4 regions of the Streptomyces sp. NPDC001002 genome follow, and region 1 is predicted to be linked to each of the others. Evidence: riboswitches for the same ligand, from Rfam matches in the RefSeq annotation. Region 1 holds a riboswitch; each other region holds the start of a gene.
The links. Region 1 has a riboswitch for S-adenosylmethionine ahead of ACWDR3_RS11860 (putative leader peptide). Riboswitches for the same ligand answer to the same signal wherever they lie in the genome.

Region 1 (4,205 bases):
GGGAGTTGACGAGCCCGGCGGCGGCGCCCTGCACCAGCCGCGCACCGATCACGATGCCCGGACCGCCACCGGTCGCGGCCGTCACCCCCGCCAGGAGGAAGACGGCCATGCCGACGATGAAGAACCGCTTGCGTCCGTGCAGGTCGCCGAGGCTGCCGCCGGGCACGAGGGCCAGGCCGAAGGCGAGTGAGTAACCGGCCACGATCCACTGGACGTCCGCCGCACCGGCCCCGAGCGAGTGCCGCATGCTCGGAACGGCGATGTTCAGAACTGCCTGGTCCAGCAGGGTGGTTGCCCCTGCGGCCATGCACACCAGCAGTACGCGCCGGGTGGCGCGGTCTTGTCCCGGGAGCATTCAGACGTCCGTCACACCACGCTCACCGGATGCCGTACCACCGCGTCGAACAGGTAGCCCTGCGTGTTGGGCACGGCGAGGTCCGGTTGCGTACGGCCGGCCGTGTCCGTGGCGCGGGCCAGCAGCTGGGTGGCACCGGGTGCCTCGGGGTGCCAGTTCAGGGACCAGCGGGTCCATGTGCCGGTGCGGGGACGGTCGTGCAGGTGGGCGCGCCGCCAGTTCGCGCCGCCGTCGGTGCTGATGTCGACGTGGTCCACGGCGCCCGCGCCCGACCACGACCGCCCGTGCAGCACGTGCCGGTGTCCCGCCGCGAACGTGGCCCCGCTCGCCAGCTCGAAGGCGCTCTTGGTGGCCTGCCGGGTGAGCGGCGCGCTGCCGCCTTCCGGGTAGGACGGGCCGAACAGGCGGTAGAACGTGGTGTTCCAGGGCGAGAGGAGCGGCTGCGCGGACACCTCGATGTCGCCGACCCACTTGATCGACGCGATCCCCACCCAGGACGGCACCAGCACCCGCACCGGGTACCCGTGGTCGTACGGCAGCGGCTCGCCGTTCATCTCGTACGCGAGCAGCACGTCGTCCAGCGCCTTGGCCAGCGGCAGCGGACGGCGTACCCGGCCCAGGCTCTCGCCGCCGCTGACGTAATCGGCGTCCAGGCCCCGCGGTTGCACGTCCACGGCGTTCCGGGACAGTCCGGCCCTGCGCAGTACGTCGGCCAGGCGCACCCCGCGCCAGCGGGCGACGCCGATCGCGCCCAGGGTCCACGCGGTGCCGGTGACCGTCTCGCCCTGCTGGTTCGTGTAGTAGGAGCGGCCGTTTCCGGCGCACTCGACGAAGGCGGTACGGGTGACGGCGGGCAGGGCACGCAGGTCGTCGTACCCGAACTCCACCGGCCGGTCCTCACTGGGAGTGCCGCGCAGCCCGCTCCCCCACAGCCGCAACCGCCAGTCGTCGGCGTCCAGGACGGGGGTGGCGGTGTGGTTGCGTACGAAGAAGAGGTCGTTGGGGGTGTGGTGGCCGGTTCCGCGCAGCGCCTCCCAGCGGGTCTCGGCGTTGGTGCCGCGCTCGATGAACCACTCGGGCGGCAGGGGTTTGACGATCCCGGGGACCGCGGCGCGGGCGGGCCGGGTGCCGCCGAGCGCGGTCCCGGCGGCGGTGGCGGCGAGCAGGGTGAGCAGCCGCCGGCGGGTGACGCCGTCGGCTCTGGCCTCACCGGCCAGCCACTGGCGCAGTCTGCGGCGGTCGTAGTCCGTTTCGTGGCGGTGGCCGAGCGGGATCGCGGGTGTCGGCATGGCGTGTCCTCGTCTTGTCCGAGCGAAGCGTGCGGGCGGCACGGAGGATCGCGAGACGTGCCGGCGGATGCTCAACCGGCCTGTGCGGCACGGCTGTTGGCAGAGGTGCGAGGAGGTGCTCGATCAGCCGGTCGGTCGACACAGCGCGGCGGCGACGCGGACAAGGTCCACGGCACGGCGGCGGGTCAGCGACTGCGACAACGGCATGGCGGGATGCAAACACGCGCAGCGGAGGGTGTCAACGAGGCGTCCGCGTCAGGCCGGAACGGCAGCGCGGGGAGGGTGGTTGACGGGTGAAGGGCTCCATTGACGTACGACGACGTCGATCCGTACGATCGCGGTCGGCATCGAGTGTCAGCGTCAAGCCCTGGCTTGCTGACCGGCAACCCTCCGACGCGGTGGGGTGCTCCAGGTGAAAGCCCGGCAGGATCACCGACGATCTCTGCAAGCGCGGGACCCCGTGGCCGGGGGCGGAGATGTGGAGGACGGTCGTGCGACACAGCAGTGACCTGAACGCCTTCTCCCGGCTCTCCCGTCGGCGTCACATCGACCTTCAGCGCTTCACCAGCTGTCTCTGTCGCGGCTGACGGCTTATCTGCGTCGCAGCTGACCGCCACGACCGCGTCCGTCCGACGTCCGTCGCGGCCCGTAGCCACTCCCCCCTGACTCCCTGAACTCCCCTGCCCCGTCATCGGCGTTGCGCCGACCGGTGCGGCATGCCCGCGCGCAGCCGTGCTCCGCGGGGCGGCACACGACGGGCGACACACGACCAGTGACACGAGCAGTGACACGAGTAGGAGCACCCTCCGTGAGAGCACATCCGGATTTCCGACCCACTCGATGGACGGCACTGGCCGCCCTTCTGACCACCAGTGTCCTGTTGACCGCCTGCGGCTCCGGCGGCTCCGACAGCGGCAGCGGCAGCGGCCCGGCGAAGTCCGGTGGTTCGTTGACCTTCGCGGTGGGTTCCGACGCCGGCTGCGTGGACCCGCAGCAGGTCGGCAGCAACGACAGCATCTACTCCGTACGTCAGACCGTCGACTCGCTGACAGACCAGGACCCCCAGACCGGCAAGATCGTGCCATGGCTGGCCAAGAGCTGGGACATCAACGCCGACGCGACGACGTTCACGTTCCATCTGCGCTCGGGGGTCACCTTCAGCGACGGTTCCCAGCTGACCGCGCAGGTCGTCAAGGACAATTTCGACGCGGTGCCGAAGCTCGGCGCCCTGGGGGTACTCGCCCAGGGCTATCTGAGCGGCGTCAAGAGCACCACCGTGGTCGACCCGCTCACCGTCAAGGTGGCCTTCAAGCAGCCCAACGCCCAGTTCCTGCAGGCCACTTCGACCCACTCCCTGGGCATCGAGTCGTCGGCGAGCGTGAAGCGGACCCCGCAGCGGAAGTGCAGCCAGGGGGTGATCGGCTCCGGCCCGTTCGTACTGAAGCAGTACGTGCAGAACCAGTCGATCACCCTGGCCAAGCGCACCGGCTACGCCTGGGGCTCCTCGCTGTGGTCCAGGAAGGGCGAGGCCTACCTGGACCAGGTGGTGTTCAAGGTCGTGCCCGAGGCGGGGGTGCGGGCCGGCAGTCTCCAGTCCGGGCAGGTGGACGCGATCAGCAGCGTCGGCAAGGCCAACGAGGCGGCGCTCAAGGGCGGTTCGGTCACCCTCCTGCGCCGGGCCAACCCCGGGGTGGTGTTCGGCCTGGGACTCAACAACTCGCGGCCGCTGCTCAAGGACGTGAAAGTGCGCCAGGCGATCCTGGCCGCCGTCGACCGCAAGCAGATAGCCGACACCGTGTTCCCGACCGGCACCCAGCCGGCGACCAGCGTCCTCGCGCACACCACGCCCGACTACACCGACCTCTCCGCGGACCTGGCCTTCGACGCGGCCAAGGCGAAGTCCCTGCTGGACGCGGCCGGTTGGACGGCGGGCAGCGACGGCATCCGCGCCAAGGACGGCAAGAAGCTGAGCCTGACCATCAGCTGGTTCCCCAACTCGGCCACCAACCAGCCCGCGCTGGAACTGGTCCAGCAGCAGCTGAAGGCCGTCGGGATCGACGTGGTGCTCAAGCAGGGCCAGGTCAGTCAGTTCGCCACTACGCTCCAGGGCGGTGACTTCGACGCGGTGTGGAGCAACGTGACCCGCGCCGACCCGGACATCCTGCGCAGCTCCTTCTCCACCCAGCTGGCCAACTTCTACCGGCTGCCCGCCAGTTCACTGGACACGGCTCTGTCCGGCCAGGCCGCGACCGCGGACACCGCGAAGCGCAAGCAGTTGGTGGACGAGGCGCAGAAGTCGATCGTGGAGAACGCGTACAACGTGCCCGTGGTGGAACTCCAGACCCAGCTGGGCGTGTCGAAGAAGGTGCACGACCTCGACTTCGACTCGGGCAGCCGGATCCAGCTGCACGACACCTGGATCGGCTGACGCATGCGCCGCTATGCGATCAAACGGCTCGCCCAGGCGGTCGGTGTGCTGTGGGCGGCCTACACGGTGTCCTTCCTGGTGCTCGACTACCTGCCCGGCGATCCGGTCACGGCGATGGCCAGTGCCGGCATGG
Region 2 (4,205 bases), on a different contig from region 1:
AGCGCGAGGTAGGTGCTGTTGTTGTCCTGGAAGTACTTGACCGTGAGCGCCTTCTTGCCCTCGGCGGCGAGCTTCTTCTTCCACTCCAGGAGGATCCGCTCCTGGTTGGTGCCCGCGCCCACGGCGACGGTCTTGCCGGCGAGGTTCTCGTAATTGCCGTCGAAGTTCCAGGAGTTGTCGGCCTTCACCGCGAAGCCGAGGTTGTCCTCGCGGTAGGAGGCGAACTCGTACTTCGCCTTGCGCTCCTCGGTGTCGGTCACGTTGGAGAAGGCGACCTGGACCTTGCCGCTGTCCAGGCCGATGAAGAGGTTCTCCCAAGTGGAGTTCTTCAGCTCGGGCTTGAGGCCGAGGACGGCGGCGACCAGACGGCCGATGTCGGTCTCCGAACCGGTGAGGGTCTTCTGGTCCGAGCCGACGTAACCGAGCGGCGGGGAGCCGGCGGGCAGAAAGCCGACACCGATCTCCAACTTGCCGCTCTTGGCTATGTCCTTGGGCAACTCGGCGCTGATCGACTTCACTTCGGAGACCTTCAGCGTGGTCTCCTTGGCGGCGCCGAGGGACAGGGCACCCACGGTGACCGAACCGGCGGCCGCGTTGTCGGTCGTGGTGGCCGCGTCGCTGTCTCCCCCGCAGGCGGCGAGCCCGCCGGCGAGAGCGGCGACGACGGTGCCGGCGGTGAGTCCGCGAGTGAGTCTGCTGCGAAGGCTGAGGGGAGACATGGCTGTTCCTAGGTTCGGTGTTCGGGACGGTGGAAGAGGGCGAAAGGTGCTGGAGGTGCGGGGGGTCAGAGGACCTTGCTGAGGAAGTCGCGGGTCCGTTCGTGCTGCGGCTTGTCGAGGACCTCGTGCGGCGGGCCCTGCTCGACGATCTTTCCGCCGTCGATGAAGACGACCCGGTCGGCGACCTCGCGGGCGAAGCCGATCTCGTGGGTGACGATGACGAGGGTGGTGCCGCTGGTCGCCAAGTCCTTGATGACGGCGAGGACTTCGCCGACGAGTTCGGGGTCGAGGGCGGAGGTCGGCTCGTCGAAGAGGATGACGCCGGGGCGCAGGGCGAGGGCGCGGGCGATGGCGACGCGCTGCTGCTGGCCGCCGGACAGCTGGCGCGGATAGGCGCCGGCCTTCTCGCCGAGCCCGACCCGGCCGAGCAACTCGCGGGCCAGTTCCAGGGCTTCGGGCTTGCCGAGCCGGCCGGTGGCCACCGGTGCCGCGGCCACGTTGTCGAGGACGGTCAGGTGCGGGAACAGGTTGAAGTTCTGGAAGACGAACCCGATCCGGCTGCGCTGGGCGCGGATGGCCCGCTCGCTGAGCTCCTTCAGCCGCTCCCCCTGCCTCTTCACGCCGATCAGTTCGCCGTTGACGCTGACGTAGCCGATCTCCGGCTTCTCCAGGTGGTTGATGACCCGCAGCAGCGTGGACTTGCCAGAGCCGGACGGGCCGAGGATGACGGTGACCTCGCCGGGCCGCACGGTCAGGTCGACGCCGTCCAGCACCCGGTGGGCGCCGTACCACTTGTGCACGTCGTGCACCTCCACGGCGGCGGGCGTGATGTCGGTCGGCGGTTCGAGGGTCTGGGCGCTCATATCGCGGCCTCCCGGCGGATGCGGGCCCGCAGATCGGTGAGGCCGGTGCGGAGCTTCTGGATCGGGGTCGGCGGCAGGGAGCGCGTGGCGCCCCGGGCGTAGTACCGCTCGACGTAGAACTGGATGACGGACACCACGCTGGTCAGGATCAGGTACCAGACGGTGACGACCAGGAGCAGCGGGACGATGTCGCCGGGGTAGGTGGAGCCCATCGTCTGCGCGGAGCCGAACAGGTCGAGCAGAGAGACGTAGAAGACCAGCGAGGTGCTCTTGATCAGGCCGATCAGCTGGTTGACGTAGTTCGGGGTGATGGAGCGCAGCGCCTGCGGGAAGACGATCCGGCGGAACTGGTAGCTCTTGGGCAGGCCGAGGGCGGAGGCCGCCTCGTGCTGGCCCTGGTCGACGGAGAGGATGCCGCCGCGGACCACTTCGGCCGCGTAGGCCGCCTCGTTGAGACTCAGGCCGATGACGGCGACGACCATGTCCGTGGCCAGCCTCGACTCGTCGAAGGAGAAGAAGGCCGGCCCGAAGGGGACGCCGACGCTCAACGTCTTGTAGAGGGCGCTGAAGTTGTAGAGGAAGAGCAGTACCACGATCAGCGGGATCGAGCGCAGGGCCCAGACGTAGGTCCAGCTCACCGCGCGCAGCACCGGCGACCTGGAGAGTCTGGCCAGGGCGAGCAGGATGCCGCCGAGGAGGCCCAACACGGCGCTGTAGGCGGCCACTTCGAGGGTGATGAGCAGCCCGTCGAGGATGGTCGGCCGCAGGAACCAGTACCCGAAGCGGTCCCACTGGTAGAACGGGTTGGTCGCCAGGCCGTGCACGAACTGGGCCGCGAGGACCAGCACGACCGCGGTGGCGATCCAGCGCCCCGGCCGGCGCAGCGGCTGAACTCGCTGTGCGGTGAGGGGTTTTGACGGTTCGTCGGCAGGCGGTGCCTCGGCGAGGGACACGGCGGCGCCAGGGGGTTCACTCATGGTGGGCTCCGGCAGGTTCGGACACCCCGCACCGCGGCGGTGGACGCGCGACGGCGGGCGGCGCGCGCGGGTGCACGGGGCTGGGGGCGGGGAGGGGAACTGCACACCGGCGGAGGCGGGTGTGCGTCAGAGGTGCGCGGGCTGGGTGGTCGTCAGCCCCGACAGCGGGCACGGCCCGGTGCGGTACACAGTGCGCTGCTGACCCGGAGCAGATCGACGGCGCGGTCGGCGACGAACAGGTTCGCGTACGACAGTACGCAGCCCTGCGGGCGGCATGCGGCCGTCCTGGGAGCTGCGTACATGGCGTCACCTGTCACTGTCGGAGGCCCCCGGAAGGGGCCGCGCGCTTACCGAAACGTCATCCGGTCCGGTCGTCACCTGGGGCACCCCACCGCGGTGCGAGGGTTGCCGGTCAGCAAGCCAGGGCTTGTCGCTGACACTCATGACCGTTCTGGGCGATATTCAAGACACTTGCCCGAACGAATGTCAACGCCGGTCCACGAAGTGGAACGGCTACGGGACTGCTAGTGGGCCGCGTGGGCAGCCCAGTCGAGGATCTGTACGGCCGCGCCGGCCGCCTCCAGTCCCCGGCAGCGGGCGTGATGGCGGCGGGCGATGCCGTCCAGGTCGAGATGGGTGCCGAAGGCCGGGTGGGCGGCCAGCCGGCGGGCGTACGCCCACAGGGTGGGGTGGTCGGCGATGCGCTCGACCGCGCAGGCGTCCAGGTGATGGCGGTGCACGGTGTCGAGTTGGACCAGCGTGACCCACAACTCGACGTCGGCGGCGGTGATCTGATCCCGGATCATGTGGTCGCGGCCGACGAGCCAGCGCTCCAGAGCGCCCAGCGATTCCAGCAGCGCCTCAAGGGCCGCGTCGCGCTCCGCCTGCTCGATGCCGGACTGTCCGGCGCGCTGGGCGGCTCCCTCGATGTCCTGTGCGCACATCCGCTCGACGGCCTCGATCTCCGACTCCGCGCCGCACGGGTACAGCGAGAGCCGGTCGGCGCCGAAGCGGCGGGCGAGGTCGCGGGTGATGTCCGGAGCGTGCGTGCTGACGATCCGCCCGGACCAGTCGTCGCTGAGGACGGGTCCGACGGCCGGTCCTGAGTAGCGGTGGGCGCTCGCCTCGTACAGCGGGCGCAGCACGGAGTGGCCGTCCTGCGGGGAGTCGGGAACGGCGGGCAGATAGGTCGCCGGACAGACGGTGTCCAGGCCGAGCAGGCTGTGGGTGACGGCGATGCGCAGGCCGTCGGGACACGCGGTGGACAGATGGAGGCGGTAGCGGCGCGGAACGGCGTAGTGGCCGCTGCGCGGATCGCCGCCGATGCGGCCCCGGAAGGCGGGCGTGGACGGAGTGGTGGTGTGGGCGGCCAGCGGTGTGACGGACATGACTCTCCCCGGGAGCGGGCGCGGACGTACGCGCGGCGGAAGCGACGTCGGACGGGAAGGGGCCGGGCTCAGCCGTGCGTGGCGGACGGACGACGCCGGTGGCGTCCGGTCGCGGGACGACGCGTGGGCGTCGCGGGCACGGGAGGGGCGCGGCTCAGCCGAGGCGGCTGATCGCGCTGCAGACGCGCAGCAGATCGATGTGGCGGCGGGAGGTGAGGAGAGGCGAGCGGCTCACGCGTACGGTGACCGGTCCAAGGC
Region 3 (4,205 bases), on a different contig from region 1:
TGGGAGATCAACGCCTGGGGCCACACGCTCGTCCTGGGCGTGTTCATCCCGCTGGTGATCTTCCCGCTGGTCCTGGTCTCGATCGCGGTCTACCCGTTCATCGAGTCCTGGGTCACCGGCGACAAGCGCGAGCACCACATCCTGGACCGTCCACGCAACGTCCCGACGCGTACCGCGTTCGGCGCCGCCTGGATCTCCTGGTACTTCGTCCTGCTCGTCGGTGGCGGCAACGACCTCTGGGCCACGCACTTCCACCTGTCGATCAACTCGATCACCTGGTTCGTGCGCATCGGCTTCTTCGTCGTGCCGGTCCTGGTGTTCGTCGCCACCAAGCGGATCTGCCTGGGCCTGCAGCGCCGGGACCGCGACAAGGTGCTGCACGGCCGCGAGTCGGGCATCATCAAGCGCCTGCCGCACGGTGAGTTCATCGAGGTGCACGAGCCGCTCAGCCAGGACGCGCTGCACACGCTCACCGCGCACGAGCAGTACGTGCCGGCCGCGATCGGCGCGACCGTCGACGAGAACGGCGTCGAGCGCAAGGTGAAGGGCTCCGAGAAGCTGCGCGCCAAGCTGAGCGAGGCGTACTACGGCGAGGAGTCCCAGATCCCCAAGCCCACCGTCGAGGAGTACAAGGAGATCACGAGCGGCCACGGCCACCACTGATCGCTGAGGCGTCGCCACGCCACAGTCGAAGGGCCCCGTCCGAACACCGGACGGGGCCCTTCGCCGTGCCACGCGCTGGATAGGGTGGGGCACGTCTTGTGAAGCATCTTCTACGACACCCAGGAGCGGCCGTATGAGCGCTGTGACCCCCGCTGGAGGCGACACCGCGGCGGGCCGTTCCTGGCCCGAGGTACTGAACTCCCTGCTGTACGGCAAGGACCAGGACGCCGACGCGACCTTCTGGGCGATGGACCAGATCATGCGCGGCGAGGCGACGGACGCGCAGATCGCCGGGTTCGTGGTGGCGCTGCGGGCCAAGGGCGAGACCGTCGAGGAGATCACCGGTCTGGTGCGCGCGATGTACGCGCACGCCAACGTGATCGAGGTGTCCGGGAAGACGGTGGACATCGTCGGCACCGGTGGCGACGGCGCGAAGACGGTGAACATCTCCACGATGTCCTCGATCGTGATCGCCGGCACGGGTGCGAAGGTCGTCAAGCACGGCAACCGGGCCGCGTCCTCCGCGTCCGGCGCCTCCGACGTCCTGGAACGGCTCGGCGTCAACCTGGAGCTGACCCCCAAGCGGGTGGCCGAGGTCGCCGAGGAGGCCGGGATCACCTTCTGCTTCGCGATCAAGTTCCACCCGGCCCTGCGTCACGCGGGCGCCGCGCGCGGCCAGTTGGGCATCCGTACGGTCTTCAACGCGCTGGGCCCGCTGACCAACCCCGCCAAGGTGCGGGCCCAGGCGGTCGGGGTCGCCGACCCGCGGATGGCGCCCATCATCGCGGGCGTCTTCGCCGAGCGCGGCAACTCCTCCCTGGTGTTCCGCGGCGACGACGGCCTCGACGAGCTGACGACCACGGCCACCTCCCGGGTGTGGATCGTCCGCGACGGCAAGGTCACCGAGGAGTCCTTCGACCCCCGTGACGTGGGCCTCCCGCTGGTCCCCGTGGAGGCCCTGCGCGGCGCCGACCCCGAGTTCAACGCGGGCGTCGCCCGCCGGCTCCTGGACGGCGAGACGGGCCCCGTGCGGGACGCCGTACTCCTGAACTCGGCGGCCGCGCTGGTGGCCCTGGAGCCGGGTGACGGGCCGCTGGCGGACCAGCTCCGGGCCGGGATGGCGAAGGCGGCGGAGTCGATCGACTCGGGCGCCGCCAAGCGGACCCTGGAGCGCTGGTCGGCGGCCAGCAACGCGTAGCACCACGGCGGTCGTCGTCCCGCGATCCGGACACGGGTTGCGGGACGACGATCACCTCACGTAAGTTTTTGGACCAGGTCATGAGTGACAGTCATGAGGCCCCGGCCGACTGTCCGGCAACCCTCCGTCCGTGGCGGGGTGCCCCGGGTGAAGACCAGGCCGTAGGCAGCGAGGTCTGCGGCAAGCGCGGGCCCCTCGAAAGACACCAGGGGTCCTGGTCATCGAGGGAGTACTCCGTGAGCAAGCGAATGCGATAGGGCGCCGAGCCCCGCCTCCGCACATCCCCTTTCACCCTCCTCCGTGTTTGAGCCCTGCGCGCTCGCACGGCGGAACCGCCTTGCCTCTCACGGGAGTTCGCCATGTCTGTCTCCACCGCTGCCGCCGCCCCGACCATTTGTGCCCAGCTGCCCGTTCTGGGCCGGGACGTCACCGTCCCGCTCGTCACGGGCGGCGAAGTCACCTACGCGGCGCTCGACTACGCGGCCAGCGCCCCCGCCCTCCAGCGCGTCTGGGACGACGTGGCGGCCTACGCCCCCTACTACGGCAGCGTCCACCGCGGTGCCGGCTACCTCTCGCAGCTCTCCACGGACCTCTTCGAGAACGCCCGCCGGACGGTCGAGGAGTTCCTGGACTGCCGCCCCGACGACCAGCTGATCTTCACCCGCTCGACCACGGACTCCCTCAACCTGCTCGCCGCCGCTCTGCCCGCCGACTGCCAGGTCTTCGTCTTCGAGACCGAGCACCACGCCTCGCTGCTGCCCTGGCAGGACGCCCGCGTCACCTACCTCAACGCCCCGCGCACCCCGGCCCAGGCCGTCGAGACCCTGGAGCAGGCCCTCGCAAACCGAGACCCCTACGGCCCGGCCCTGGTCTGCGTCACCGGCGCCTCGAACGTCACCGGCGAGCTGTGGCCGGTACGGGAGTTGGCGGCCGCGGCCCATGCCCACGGCGCCCGCATCGTCCTGGACGCCGCCCAACTCGCCCCGCACCACCCGGTCTCCGTCCAGGACCTCGACGTCGACTGGATCGCCTTCTCCGGCCACAAGCTGTACGCCCCCTTCGGTTCCGGCGTCCTGGCCGGCCGCGCCGACTGGCTCCAGGCGGCCGACCCCTACCTCGCGGGCGGCGGCGCCAGCCGCAAGGTCGCCCGGCGCGAGGACGGGGGAGTGGAGGTGGAGTGGCACGACAGCGCCGCGAGGCATGAAGCGGGCTCGCCCAACGTGATCGGCGCCTACTCCATCGCGTCGGCCTGCAAGGCGCTGACCGAGGCGGGCTTCGACACGCTGGTCGCGCGCGAGCAGCACCTGATCGGGAAGGTACGGGCGGGCCTGGCGGAAGTCCCGGAGGTGAAGGTCCTGTCCCTCTTCGGCGACGACGCCCCGCGCGTGGGCGTGATCTCCTTCGTCGTCGACGGCTGGAACAGCTCCCACTTCGCCGCCGCACTCTCCGCCGAGTACGGCATCGGCGTCCGCGACGGCCTCTTCTGCGCCCACCCCTTGCTCCGCACCCTCCTGGGCACCGACCCCCAGACCCAGGGCGAATGTGGCGCCCCCGAGGCGGCCCCGGGCGAGAAGTCCCTCAACGCAATCCGAGTGAGCTTCGGCGCGGGCACCCCCGACGAGCACGTGGAGCGCTTCATCGGCGCGGTCAAGGAACTGGTGACCGACGGCGCCAAGTGGAAGTACACAACGGAGAACGGCCGCTGCGTCCCGACTGTGTGAGGAGTTTCGGTCCGGAGGCGGTCTTCAGGTGGTCAGGAGTCCAACCCGATCGCAAAAGCCGCCTCCAGGTCATGCTGGGAGTACGTCCGAAACGCCACATGCGTATCGGTCCCCTCAACCCCGGGAATCTTGCTGATCCGCCCCGGGATCACCTCGGCGAGATCCTCGTGCTCCTTGACCCGAACCATCGCGATCAAGTCATACGTACCCGTCACGGAGAACACCTCGCTCACAGATTCCAGCGAGGCAATCGACTCCGCGATCTCAGGGATCCGGTCCACGCTGGTCTTGATGAGGACGATCGCGGTGATCACGGCTGGTTCTCTCCCTCGGGGGCCGGAGCTGGGGCGGCCTTCACTCTAGTCGTACGGCGGAATCGGGCCCACGCGTAGCCGAAGCCCAGCGAGAAGCCCACCAGGTGTGCCAGATACGCCACCCCGGGCCCCTGCTCCGCCCGCCCCGCCGCCACCCACTGCAGCGCCGCCCAGAACGGCAGCACCACCCACGCCGGAAACCGCATCGGCAGAAAGAACAGGAACGGCAGCAGGCTCGTCACCCGCGCCCCGGGGAACAGGTACAGAAACGCACCGAGGATCGCCGAGATCGCCCCCGACGCCCCCACC
Region 4 (4,205 bases), on a different contig from region 1:
CGCGCACCCCTCGTCCGAGACGACGGGCACCTCCTTGGCGACGAGGTTCATGCCGTCGCGGATGGGGTTGACGAGGGCCACGTCGGCGAGCCGGTAGGCGGCCAGCGAGCGGGCGAAGTCGTCCTTCACATGGAGGACGACCGGGGTCCAACCGGGCGTCCCGTAAAGGGAGTTGATCTCGTCCGCGACCCGCTGCACCTCGGCGGTGTAGTCCCGGTACACGGCGAGGTCCTGCCGCGAGGGGTAGGCGAATGCCACGTGCACGACCCGCTCGCGCCACTCGGGGCGGTCGTCGAGCAGCTGCCGGTACGCCAGCAGCCCGCGCACGATGTTCTTCGAGAGTTCGGTGCGGTCCACCCGGACGATGGTCCGGCGGCCCGCGCCGATCTCCTCGCGCAGTGCCGCCATCCGCTCCTCGACGTCCGCCTCGTGCGAGCGGGCGTGCAGGAACTCGGCGTCGGCACCGAGGCTGTGGACCCCGATGAGCGTCCGGCGGGTGATCCGCTCCTGGTGGGTGGTCCCGTCCGTCCCCAGGTGCTCGATGGCCCGCGGGGCGCCCGACGGCCACGTGGAGAGCCAGCGATCCGTGTCGACCGCGCCCGCGCAGTTCTGGAACGCCGTCGCCCACCGCCAGGTCAGGAACCCCACCCGGTCCGCCCCGAGCATGCCCTCCATCAGCCGCGCCCGGATGTCGTCGGGCAGCATCTGGAAGTAGTCCACCGGCGCCCACGGCGTGTGCGAGAAGTGCCCGATCCGCAGGTCGGGACGGAGCTCGCGGAGCATCCCGGGCACCAGACACAGGTGGTAGTCCTGCACCAGCACGGCCGCACCCTCGGCCGCCTCTTCGGCCAGCGCCTCGGCGAAAGCGCGGTTGTACGTCTCGTACGACGCCCACTGGCGCCGGAACTCCGCGTCGAAGACCGGCTCCAGCGGCGTCTGGTACAGCATGTGGTGCACGAACCACAGCACCGAGTTGGCGATGCCGTTGTACGCGTCCGCGTGCACGTCGGCCGGGATGTCCAGCATCCGCACACCGTCCTCGCCGACCCCGCGCCGCACGGCCTCGCGGTCGCCGTCGGACAGCGCCGAGCACACCCACAGCGCGCCCGCGTCAGGCCCGATCGCCGACAGACCGGAGACCAGCCCGCCGCCACCGCGCCGGGCGGCCAGCGAGCCGTCGTCCTGGACGTCGTAGGAGACCGGGCCGCGGTTGGACGCGACCAGTACCTGGGCAGCGCCCTGCGCGGAAGCCGTAGAAGCGGTGGAAGCCGTGGAAGCCATACGCCACAACCTAGCCCGGCCGGGAAACGCTCAAACATGTGAGCGCACGCGCGAGCAGGCCGTATACGGCGGGTGACCTGCTGTCGTCAGGCGACTCCCGACGTCATCGGGCGACCGCCGCCGACGTCAGGCGACCTTCCGCTGCGCGTACTCCGCGATCTCCACCATCGGCGGCCGCTCCTCCGTGTCCACGGAGTAGGTGCGCGGCTCGAAACCGTCCGCGCCCCGTTCGAACTGAGTCAGCGAGGGGCGGATCAGGTGCCCGCGGGCCAGCCGGAGCTGCGCGGTGCGGTAGATCGCGGCGGACATCCGGCCCAGCGCCTGCCCGTCCTGGTGCCGGTGCTTGCGCACGCCGACGTCCACCTGGGCCAGCGCGTCGAGGCCCACCAGGTGCAGGGCGTCGACCAGCATGCCCAGCTCGACGCCGTACCCGACCGGGAACGGGAGCTGTTCCAGCAGGCTGCGGCGGGCCGCGTACTCGCCGCCCAGCGGCTGCACGAAGCCGGCCAGCTGCGGCCAGTGCATGTTCAGCAGGGGGCGGGCCATGAGTTCGGTGACCCGGCCGCCCTGGCCCGCAGCGCCGCCGAGGGGGCGGTCGTACATCGCCTTGACGAGGTCGACGCCGGGGTCGGTCAGCAGCGGGCCGACGATGCCGGAGACGAAGTCCGAGGAGAACTCCTTCAGGTCGGCGTCGATGAAACAGACGATGTCCCCGGTGGTGACCAGGAGCGAGCGCCACAGCACCTCGCCCTTGCCGGGCACGGGCGGGAGGTGCGGCAGGATGTCGTCGCGGTGGACGACCCGCGCGCCGGCCGCCGCGGCGACCTCGGACGTGCGGTCGGTGGATCCCGAGTCGACGACGACGATCTCGTCGACGAGCGGGACCTGCTGCATGAGGTCGTGGCGGATGACGGCGACGATGTCGCCGACGGTCTCCTCCTCGTTGAGCGCGGGCAGCACGACACTGACCGACTGGCCCGTGCGGTGCTTCGCGGCCAGAATCTGGTGGAGCGGGCGATCGGTCACGGACCAGGAGCGGGTGCTCAGCCAACGCTCGACTTCGTTCAGCACAGTGCGCGGCTCCTCTGCGTTCTCTCGGCGAGTGGATCTTGTGTGATCCATCTCGCGGTTCGGACGGCTAGCTCAACTGTCCTGGCCTTCGGTTACAGTCTTGAACAACGCTGATGACCATCGCATGTCGGGGGTCGGAGGCGCCCACAACCGCTCATACAACCGCATACCGCTCATCCAGAGGGGCAGAGGGATACGGCCCGATGAAGCCCCGGCAACCCTCCAGCCGGTCTCGTAGATCAATGTTGATCATTACGCGAGGCTCCCGGCTAGGGAAGGTGCCAAATCCGTCTCGTGGCGAGATGCGTCGCGAGGAAGATGAGGAGAAAGGGCCTCGCCTCCATGGCTGTGCAGACTGTTGCAAGCACCACCGACTCCACCGTAGACCTCGGCCCGGCCGCGGCGCTCTCGTGCCGTGAGTGCGGCCACCGGGTACCGCTCGGACCGGTCTTCGCGTGCGAGGAGTGTTTCGGCCCGCTCGAGATCGCGTACGACTTCTCGGCCTACGACACCGAGGAACTCCGCAAGCGGATCGAAGCGGGTCCCGCGAACATCTGGCGTTACGCGCCGCTGCTGCCGGTCCCCGCGGACGTGGCGACCAAGCCGAACATCAACCCCGGCTGGACCAAGCTCGTCCAGGCCGACAACCTCGCGCGCGAGCTGGGCGTCGACGCCGGCAAGCTCTTCGTGAAGGACGACTCGGGCAACCCGACGCACTCCTTCAAGGACCGTGTCGTGGCCCAGGCCATCGAGGCCGCGCGCGCCTTCAACTTCACGACCCTCTCCTGCTCCTCCACCGGCAACCTCGCGGGCGCCGTCGGTGCCGCCGCGGCCCGCGCCGGTTTCCGCTCCTGCGTGTTCATCCCGCACGACCTGGAGCAGGGCAAGGTCGTCATGGCCGCGATCTACGGCGGCGAGCTCGTCGGCATCGAGGGCAACTACGACGACGTGAACCGGTTCTGCTCCGAGCTGATCGGCGACCCGGCCGGCGAGGGCTGGGGCTTCGTCAACGTCAACCTGCGGCCGTACTACGCGGAGGGTTCCAAGACCCTGGCGTACGAGATCTGCGAGCAGCTCGGCTGGCAGCTGCCCGATCAGCTCGTGGTGCCGATCGCCTCCGGCTCGCAGCTCACGAAGATCGACAAGGGTCTGCAGGAGCTGATCAAGCTCGGGCTCGTCGAGGACAAGCCGTACAAGATCTTCGGCGCCCAGGCCGAGGGGTGCTCGCCGGTGTCCGTCGCCTACAAGGCGGGTCACGACGTGGTCCGCCCCCAGAAGCCGAACACCATCGCCAAGTCCCTGGCCATCGGCAACCCGGCGGACGGGCCGTACGTCCTGGACATCGCGCGCCGGACGGGCGGTGCGGTGGAGGACGTGAACGACGAGCAGGTGGTCGACGCGATCAAGCTGCTGGCCCGCACCGAGGGTATTTTCGCGGAGACGGCCGGTGGCGTGACGGTCGGCGTCGCGAAGAAGCTGATCGAGAACGGTCTCCTCGACCCGACCAAGACCACGGTCGTGCTGAACACCGGCGACGGCCTGAAGACCCTGGACGCGGTGGCCGGCACCGGTTTGACCGCCACCATCCGTCCGAACCTCGACTCCTTCCGAGAGGCAGGCCTCGCATCATGAGCGTTTCCGTCCGTATCCCGACCATCCTGCGGCCCTACACGGGTGGCGAGGCCGAGGTGACGGCCGAAGGGGCGACCCTCGGTGAGGTCATCGCTGATCTGGAGAAGAACCACGCCGGTATCGCCGCGCGTGTGCTGGACGATCAGGGCAAGCTGCGGCGGTTCGTCAATGTGTACGTGAACGACGACGACGTGCGGTTCGAGCAGGGTCTGGAGACGGCG

Region 2: another riboswitch for S-adenosylmethionine. It lies ahead of ACWDR3_RS21505 (amino acid ABC transporter permease); the one in region 1 lies ahead of ACWDR3_RS11860 (putative leader peptide).
Region 3: another riboswitch for S-adenosylmethionine. It lies ahead of ACWDR3_RS42610 (aminotransferase class V-fold PLP-dependent enzyme); the one in region 1 lies ahead of ACWDR3_RS11860 (putative leader peptide).
Region 4: another riboswitch for S-adenosylmethionine. It lies ahead of thrC (threonine synthase); the one in region 1 lies ahead of ACWDR3_RS11860 (putative leader peptide).

The regions. Positions count from the first base shown of each region.
Region 1 covers NZ_JBSFLV010000019.1:39,136-43,340, forward strand. Annotated here, with positions in the region: gene ACWDR3_RS11845 (MFS transporter) at 1-355, opposite strand, end outside; gene ACWDR3_RS11850 (sulfite oxidase) at 367-1,644, opposite strand; gene ACWDR3_RS11855 (putative leader peptide) at 1,768-1,851, opposite strand; SAM riboswitch class IV at 1,988-2,101, shown strand; gene ACWDR3_RS11860 (putative leader peptide) at 2,121-2,231, shown strand; gene ACWDR3_RS11865 (ABC transporter substrate-binding protein) at 2,453-4,072, shown strand; gene ACWDR3_RS11870 (ABC transporter permease) at 4,076-4,205, shown strand, end outside.
Region 2 covers NZ_JBSFLV010000045.1:16,679-20,883, forward strand. Annotated here, with positions in the region: gene ACWDR3_RS21495 (ABC transporter substrate-binding protein) at 1-719, opposite strand, end outside; gene ACWDR3_RS21500 (amino acid ABC transporter ATP-binding protein) at 785-1,582, opposite strand; gene ACWDR3_RS21505 (amino acid ABC transporter permease) at 1,579-2,559, opposite strand; SAM riboswitch class IV at 2,898-3,007, opposite strand; gene ACWDR3_RS21510 (glutathione S-transferase C-terminal domain-containing protein) at 3,084-3,947, opposite strand; gene ACWDR3_RS21515 (putative leader peptide) at 4,102-4,205, opposite strand, start outside.
Region 3 covers NZ_JBSFLV010000185.1:6,319-10,523, reverse strand. Annotated here, with positions in the region: gene qcrB (cytochrome bc1 complex cytochrome b subunit) at 1-663, shown strand, start outside; gene trpD (anthranilate phosphoribosyltransferase) at 797-1,861, shown strand; SAM riboswitch class IV at 1,938-2,054, shown strand; gene ACWDR3_RS42610 (aminotransferase class V-fold PLP-dependent enzyme) at 2,221-3,582, shown strand; gene ACWDR3_RS42605 (Lrp/AsnC family transcriptional regulator) at 3,615-3,896, opposite strand; gene ACWDR3_RS42600 (rhomboid family intramembrane serine protease) at 3,893-4,205, opposite strand, start outside.
Region 4 covers NZ_JBSFLV010000005.1:33,590-37,794, reverse strand. Annotated here, with positions in the region: gene ACWDR3_RS04215 (alpha,alpha-trehalose-phosphate synthase (UDP-forming)) at 1-1,281, opposite strand, end outside; gene ACWDR3_RS04210 (glucosyl-3-phosphoglycerate synthase) at 1,408-2,352, opposite strand; SAM riboswitch class I at 2,523-2,677, shown strand; gene thrC (threonine synthase) at 2,695-3,984, shown strand; gene ACWDR3_RS04200 (MoaD/ThiS family protein) at 3,981-4,205, shown strand, end outside.